DNA from 2 places in the Tissierella carlieri genome. Region 2 is predicted to be linked to the other one. Evidence: riboswitches for the same ligand, from Rfam matches in the RefSeq annotation. Region 2 holds a riboswitch; the other holds the start of a gene.

Region 1 (4,300 bases), on a different contig from region 2:
CTTCAGTAGCTAGTGAAAAGAGCAATCGTACTATGGAAATCTTAGTAACTAGCACCAGTACAAAAAATCTTATATTCGGTAAGGTAATAGCTGGCGCTTTGGCTGGAATAATACAGTTCGGTGCTTTGATTTTGGTAGCTAGTATAACTTATAAATTAAATATCCAAGCTTGGGATAATAATTTAGACTTTATCTTTAACATTCCCGGAAATGTATTGGCTACATTTTCTATCTTTGGAATATTAGGATATCTTTTCTATCTATTTATCTATGGTGTCATTGGTGCCTTAGTATCTAGAACTGAAGATGTAGGTACAAGCTCAACACCGCTTACTATAGTATTTATTGTTGCTTTCTTTATCTCTATGATGGGTCTTACAAACCCAGATATGTATGCATTAAAAGTAGCTTCATTTATTCCATTTACATCCTTTATGGCAATGTTTGTAAGGGTATCTATGGGAAATGTATCAAGTTTACAAATAGTAACTTCTCTATTGATATTAGCTGTATCAACTATCATTACTGGAATATTTGGGGCTAAGATATATAGATTGGGTACTTTAATATACGGTAATCCTATAAAAATTACAAAGGCTATTAAGATGTTAAAGGATAAATAATATAATATCTAAAAAAGGGATCTTATCAATGATAAGTTCCCTTTTTATTTTAATATTCTTTTTCTATTTTATAATCTTTTTCATCTTTTATCATAGTAGTAGCTGCATTCCCTTTTTTAAGTCCAGCATCATACGTTGTATCTATATTAACCCATTCATTGTTATCTGCCAAATATACTTGGTTCCATGCATGATATTCTTTAATATCATTCTTACGTCCCATAACTAATTTAGTAGGCACTCCTACAGATCTAAGCATTCCTGCCAATAAAGATGCATAATCATAACATATTCCTGTTTGTGATTTCAATGTTTCATCTATTTTTGGTATATAATTGGAACTTAAATTACTTGCCTTATCATTATCATAGCTTATATTAGTTATGATATAGTTGTAAATAACTTCTACCTTTTCCTTATCATTTTTAGCGTTTTTAGTTAGTTCCTTTGCCTTTTTTATGGCATCCATATCGTTATTCCAATTGATCATTTGAATAGATTGTAAATATATTTCATTTGAATCTACTGATTTTAGTGCAATAGTTTCCTTTGCAATTTGCTTGAACTTATTTCCCCCTACACTTTCTAATACCAATATAGTGTATTCACCATTTCCAAGTTGTAAAGGTATAGTATCGTTTCCTTTTAATATATAATCATAGCTTGTACTGCCTTTGCTAACTCTTACTGCTCCAACCTTGCCATTATTATTGTTGATTTTTATTACTCCACTATTTATTTGGGATTTATCAATATAATCATCAGCTGCTTGAGCTACTGCTGAGAATAGTAATAAAGTGATAACTAGTAAGAGTATAATCCTATGTTTTTTGAACATAAAAAACTCTCCTTTCGGTAACTGGCTGCCATCTTATTTCTAAGGAAGGCCCTTTAGCTTTGCGTCTCTAGCTTTCACTAGATTTGCCTTTATCGGTGGAAAGCACCAATAAATTATATTTATTTTCTATAGTTTACCATATTATTTTATTTAAGTGAATAGGAATTTTGTCCTACTTATTTGAAATTTTTATATAATTTTATATCCATTATATACCCAAATTCCATTGTTTAAAACTAATGTTTATTACGTACAAAAAGCAGAGAATATGAATATTCTCTGCCTTAGTTTGTTATGCTATCTTTTTTCTTAGAATTATTCCTACTACTATGAAGAATAATCCTGCAAGATACATTAATATTGAATTAGCTTGCCCTGTCTTTGGTAAGGTTTCTTTTTCTATCCCACCTAATGGAGCTTCTACGTCTATTTCTATCAATTCCTCTGTTCCATCTGGATGTTTTATGACAAAGCTATCTTTACCCGTAAAACCTGGATTTGGAGTATATTTCCATTTGCCATCTTTATCAAACTCAACAATTCCACCTTTAGGAGGTGTAATAACTATTGGTATTTCAGGCTCCTCTGGTTCTGTTGGCTCCGTTGGATCTGTAGGCTCTGTTGGTTCAGTAGGTTCTGTTGGTTCTGTTGGTTTTTCTGGATCTACTGGTTTCTCAGGTTCAACAGGTTTCTCTGGATCCACTGGTGGTTTTGTTGGTGGTTCTGGATCTGTTGGTTTTTCTGGGTCCGGATCCACCGGCGGTTTTGGATCTATTGGTTTTTCTGGGTCTGGGTCTACTGGTGGTATATATCTGTTAGTTATTGTTAGACCATCTTCTGATATTGATTTTCTATATCCACTTGGTACTTTAACCTCGTCTATGGTATACTCGTATTCATTTCCATCAATATCCATCCTGTCTAATTCATCCCAAGTATATTCTGTTTTTCCGTCTTCTAATTTCACTGGTACACCAAACGGTTCACCATCTTTGTATAGCTGCAATTCTATAGTCGGCTTTATCCTTGGTCCGCCAATCCACACCTTTTTGCCTGTAACTGAAGTCTTAGTATAGATGTTCATTACCTTCAGACCAGATTCTGCCTTTTTATAATCTTCTGGTTCAAAGTCATTACCATCTTTATCTACTTCTTTTACACTAAAGATATATTTATTTCCCTTTTCATCCGTCTTTGTAAGACCAGTCCAAACTACTTCTGTTGTGCCATCTAGCAATTCTTTGATTTCAGAACCTGGCACTTCTGCAGCTTCTTCACTACCTATTTGTCTATATAGCTTGAACCATATTGTTGGTCTTGGGTTTTCTCCGCCGTCCCATTTCTTAATTGCTCTAGCACTTGCATCTGTAGGACTAACATAATGATTGGTTACCTCTAGACCATTCTCTGCTTTTACATAGTTTTCAGGGGAAGAATCTTCACCTTGTTCATTCACTTCTTTAACAGAGTAAATATATTGTGTACCGTCAATATTGGTTTTGTCTAAGTTTTCCCAAGTCACCTCTGTTATACCATTTGAAAGTTCTTTGATTCCTGCACCTAGTACTTCTACTGCTTCTTCAGTACCTATTTGTCTGTATAGTTTAAACCATGTTGTTGGTCTTGGATCTGCTCCGCCGTTCCATACTTTGGTTCCTTTTACTTCTATTTTTTCTTTGGTATTTTCAAAGCTTCCTACTGCAATATTCTCTTCGTTTTTATCATATGCCTTATTTACTACTATTTCCATTTCTTCTTCTGATCTAACATATCCATTTGGTGCTACTTCTTCTCTTAAATAGTAGGTTCTAAAAGGTAGGTTTCCTATAGTTAATATACCACTTTCAGTAGTATACTCTGCATCACCAAATTGAATTCTTTTGCCATTTAAATCGTACCATAGTGTAAATGTAGCTTCACTGCTAGTTATAACTTCGTTTTCCTCTGAATCTACTTTAGTGATCCTTAATGCTCCTCTATTTGGATCCCACTCTCCACCTGCATCAGAGAATTGTCTTACTTTTAGTTTTTCAACTGGTATGGTCTTTTTCTCAATACCTGTTCCAGCAAATTCTACATTATTGAATACTTCTCCATCTGTTTTTGTTACAATAGTTTTGTATCTTAGTATCAAGATATTTTCAACGTCTTTGACAAAGTCTATGGTTAGAACTGTTTCGTCAGCATCTGTATTTACATCAAGGTTATAATCTGTACCCTTGATTAATTTAACCTCAGTTGAACCTTCTAATCTAAAGATTTCAAGGCTATCTCCTACATATACAAGTCCTGGACTCATGGTGTCAACTATCTTTGCATCTTTGATTATTGATAGACTTTCATTAACATTAACTTCCCAGTTAACTTCATCTCCTGTAAACACCTTCTTATCCTTTACACCAACTGCTCCTTTTTCTAGGAAATCGTTGTGCTTACTATAGTCAATTGTTGCAGAATAATCATAGTCCTTTCCTCCAACTTTGACTGTAGCGTTGTTAATATATTTCGCTTCTGATACATCAGGTACTGTGGTTGTAAATTCTATTACATATCTTTCTTTTACTTCGAAATCATTATTGAAGGTTAAGATAAATGTCTTATCATCAACGACAACTGTATAATTACTAGCATCCAACTTTGTTCCTGTGTTCGTAGTGGTTCCACCAGAATTTACGTCATAAACGAATACTTCTATACTATCCTCATCAATGGTTCCATCATAAGCTAAAGTATCGATAACTTTAACACCGGTTCCAAGATTTTGTTTTTGATAGTTAATATATAGCTGCCAAGCTGTCTTTCTCTCAGTACCACTAATCCAGCCATTTTTCTTTACTCC
Region 2 (4,300 bases):
AGTCGGTGGTACAATGGCATGGTTTACAGCAGAAGCAAAGCCGGTAGTAAATACTTTTAAAGCAGGTACAGTTGATATTAATTTAATTGATGAGTTTCCAGAGAATGGTATAGAAAATGTGAATCCAGGAGATACACATTCTAAGGTAGTGCGTGTTGAGAATATTGGTTCAAAAAGAGCATATATAAGAGTTAAATTAACTCCTGAATTTAATCCGGAATTACCAGTTGATGTTGTAGAATACACAATATTATCTGATTGGATTGACGGTGGAGATGGATGGTATTATTATAAAAATATAGTACAGCCAGGAGCTGCTACATCAAATGTAATAGAAGAAGTAAAATTTAAAGGCAGAGAAATGGGGAATGAATATCAAGATGCTACATTTACATTAACAGTAGAAGCTGAAGCAATTCAAGCAACTAATGGTGCAATCAATGACCAATGGGGCATTAACCCAGTTGATCTAGGTCTAGAAGTATTACCATAATATAATCTAAGGAAGGCATATGCCTTCCTTAGAAATACCTCGTAAGGAGGGTAGGATATGAGGAGATTTTTATCTAAAACATTTATCTTTATAGGAGTTCTTTCCTTAGTTCTAGGAACTTTAAATTCATTTGGTCGTAGTATTTCTTATGCTGAAGACTTGGAGCTAATAGGAACTGATTTAGGATTGGAGATAATACCAACTAGTACAAAATTGTTTGATTTAAATAGATTAAATCCAGGTGATACAAAAGAGGCCAAGATCACTATAAAAAATAATTACAGATCGTCATTTTATCTATATATGAGGGCGGAAAGAATGAGTCCAATTCCAGAAGAAGGAGATATAGATTTATTTGAACAATTAAATTTGACAGTGTATCTTCATGGGAATATAGTTTACTCTGGATCGATGAAAGATTTTGCTACTTCTAGTATCAGTTTAGGAGTATTTAATCCTAATGATATTAAGGATTTAAATGCGGCAGTTTATTTACCGGGACCAGAAACAGGTAATGAATTTCAGGGTGCGGGAGTAGAGGTAAAGTGGATTTTTATAGCTGAATCTGATGTTCCAACAGAAGAACCAGAAGAACCAGAAGAACCAGAAGAACCAGAAAAACCAGAAGAACCAGAAGAACCAGAAAAACCAGAGGAATCAGAGGAATTTGAGGAACAGGAAGAAATAATAGAAGATAGGATTCCGGAAACAATACCAGAAGAAAATGAGGAAGAAATAATAGGAGAGAAAATTCCAGAAGTTGCACCTAAAATAATTGAAGAGGAAGAAATAATAGAAGAGAAAATTCCACAATCAGTTTTGAAAATGCCAAGAACTGGTGAAATTCCATCTAGCTTATTCTACGGTGCAGGAATGTTATTTTTATTCATAGGAGTTCAGATGGGATTTAAGAGGAAAAAATAGCTGGAAACTAATCTTCCAGCTATTTTGTTTATATAGGCATCTAAGATGTGTATATTTAAATAAAATAGAATTAAATTATTACAAAAAATTAACTTTTAAACCTTGGAATTAATATGTTAGAATTATGTTAACTTAATATTCAAATTATATGACAAGTACAAAAGTGTAAGAATATCTTTTGTAAACTGTCAAGCGATAAAGGCAAACTTGAGGAAACTCAAGGACGCAAAGCTATAGGGCCTAAAGAAGGCAGCCAGCTACCGAAAGGAGAGTTTAAATGAAAAGAAGATATTTTTCCATAATATATATACTTGTTTTTCTATTTGCTTTTGCAGGACAAGCTATTGGGGAATCTCTATATACAATATCGGCTTTAGATGACAATCTTGTTAAAGTTGAAAGTTTAAAAGAGGATAAAGGTATGAGAATTATGGTTGAAAAAGAAAGTGAAAAGTACTATTATAGTCTAAATAAAACAGTTGAAATAATTCCTCTACAATTAGGAAAAGGAACATATACAATAAAAATATTGCAAAATACATCTGGAGATAAATATAAGGTAGTTCAAAAACAGGATATAAATGTTATAAATAATAATTTAAGTGAAATATATTTGGCTTCTACACAACCAGTTTATTGGGATGATAAGGAAAAAGTAATAGAATTGGCCCAAAATCTAACTAAGGGAAAAAACACAGATAAGGAAAAAATAGAATCTATTTATAAATATATTGTAAATAATATAAAATATGATTATAATAAAATTAAGGGATTATCAAATGATTACGTACCAGAAATCGATAAGGTATTAGATGATAAATCTGGAATATGTTATGATTATGCAGCTCTTTTTGCGGGTATGCTAAGATCCCTTGGAATACCAACTAAACTAGTAAAAGGATATAAGAGTGATTTAAAAGAATATCATGCTTGGAATCAGGTGTTCTTAGATGGGAAGTGGGTTGTTATAGATACCACATATGATGCTGCTTTGAAAAAAGATAATGTAAAGATTAGTATGATTAAAGATGCTATTGAGTATAATAATGTAAGAGAATATTAGTATAATAAAATTTTATTTGCTCTTAAAGATGAGAAAAATCCAGCAGAGCAAATATTTTTGACAAGAAGGACAAAGAAAGTCAAAGTCAAAGGAGGATTTATATGCCTGGCCTAAGTAATATGATAGAGAGATTTATTAAATCTATGATAGAGATGGCGGAAGATAGTACAATAGAAATACAGAGGAATGAATTAGCTGAAAGGTTTGATTGTGCACCTTCCCAGATAAATTATGTATTAACCACCAGATTTACCCCTTATAAAGGCTATTATATTGAGAGTAGAAGGGGTGGAGGTGGGTATATTAAGATTATAAAAGTAGGAATAGATGAAAATGAAGATATTAATACTATTATAGTTGACATTATTGGTGAATCAATTACAAAAAATAAAGCATATCATATAATTGATGGACTAATTGAAGAAGGATTTATTAGCGAGAGAGAAGGCGATATTATGAAAGCTGCAATAGGAGATAGGGCTTTAAATAAAGAAGATGTAAATAATCGTAATAAATTAAGAGCTGATGTTTTAAAAAACATTTTGCTTATTCTTGTTAAATAGGAGGTGTTATTCTTGTTATGTCAGGCCTGTGAAAAAAACAATGCAACTATTCATTTTACTAAAATAATCAATGGTAGTATAGAAGAAATGCATCTATGTGATTCTTGTGCTAAGAAAAATAACGATTTAGATTTTGAGTTTCCTTTCTCTTTTCAAAAGATTTTTACTGGGCTTATAGGGTCAATGCAGGAAGGGAAAGAAGAAATAAAGAATATCTCATGTCCGCAATGCGGTTTAACCTATAAAAAATTTATGGAAATAGGGAGATTTGGGTGTTCACAGTGTTATGAAACATTTAGGGAAGATGTTGATTCTTTATTGAAAGGAATACATGGACATAATGAACACAAAGGGAAAATACCTACCAAAATAAATAGCCAAACCATTCAAAAAAAGGCCATTGAATCTTTAAGGAATGAATTAGAAGAATCTATAGTTAAAGAAGATTTTGAAAGGGCTGCATTTTTAAGAGATGAGATAAAAAAATTAAAGAGTAAAATTGATGGTTTTGAGGGGTGAGAAATGTGGCAAAATGGCTAGATAGTGAAGGAAAAGAAGAGGATGTGGTAGTTAGTACTAGACTGCGAATTGCAAGAAATATGGCAAATTATAAATTCCCAGATTTTATGACTATGGATGAATCTGAGTATGTCACAGAAGAAGTATTAGGTGTTATGAAAAATAAAGAAGATATATATAGATTCTATAGGGTTAAAGACTTATCTGAGTTGGAAAGTTCCGTACTTGTTGAAGAGCATTTAATAAGTCCAAATCTTGCTCAGAGTACAAGAAATGGAAGTTTCCTTTTGAGAGGTGATGAAAAGGTCACTATAATGATTAATGAGGAAGATCATATTCGAATACAAGTATTGTTATATGGATTAAATATTGAAGAAGGCTGGCGAATTTGTTCAAATATAGATGATTCCTTAGAAGGAAACATTGAATATGCCTTTCACGAAAAATTTGGATATTTAACTTCTTGTCCGACTAATGTAGGAACTGGACTTAGAGCATCTGTAATGGTCCATCTTCCCTGTTTAGCAATGACAGGACACCTCAATACTATTATAGATGGGTTAAGTAAAATAGGTTTAACTGCAAGGGGGCTTTATGGTGAGGGTTCTAAAGCTCTAGGTCATCTTTTTCAGATATCTAATCAGACTACATTAGGAGAAAAAGAGGAAGATATTATTAAAAAGTTAAATAAGGTTATATTACAAATAGTATCGAGGGAAAGAAGTACTAGAGCATACA

Evidence for each region. Region 2 has a riboswitch for cyclic di-GMP ahead of KQI38_RS06895 (transglutaminase-like domain-containing protein). Riboswitches for the same ligand answer to the same signal wherever they lie in the genome.
Region 1: another riboswitch for cyclic di-GMP. It lies ahead of KQI38_RS18700 (transglutaminase-like domain-containing protein); the one in region 2 lies ahead of KQI38_RS06895 (transglutaminase-like domain-containing protein).

Annotation. Positions count from the first base shown of each region.
Region 1 is NZ_JAHLOH010000051.1:3,616-7,915, forward strand. Features, by position in the region: gene KQI38_RS18695 (ABC transporter permease) at 1-623, shown strand, start outside; gene KQI38_RS18700 (transglutaminase-like domain-containing protein) at 673-1,461, opposite strand; cyclic di-GMP riboswitch class I at 1,475-1,559, opposite strand; gene KQI38_RS18705 (collagen binding domain-containing protein) at 1,754-4,300, opposite strand, start outside.
Region 2 is NZ_JAHLOH010000025.1:31,542-35,841, forward strand. Features, by position in the region: gene KQI38_RS06885 (TasA family protein) at 1-493, shown strand, start outside; gene KQI38_RS06890 (hypothetical protein) at 551-1,417, shown strand; cyclic di-GMP riboswitch class I at 1,608-1,682, shown strand; gene KQI38_RS06895 (transglutaminase-like domain-containing protein) at 1,695-2,480, shown strand; gene KQI38_RS06900 (CtsR family transcriptional regulator) at 2,582-3,043, shown strand; gene KQI38_RS06905 (UvrB/UvrC motif-containing protein) at 3,056-3,562, shown strand; gene KQI38_RS06910 (protein arginine kinase) at 3,568-4,300, shown strand, end outside.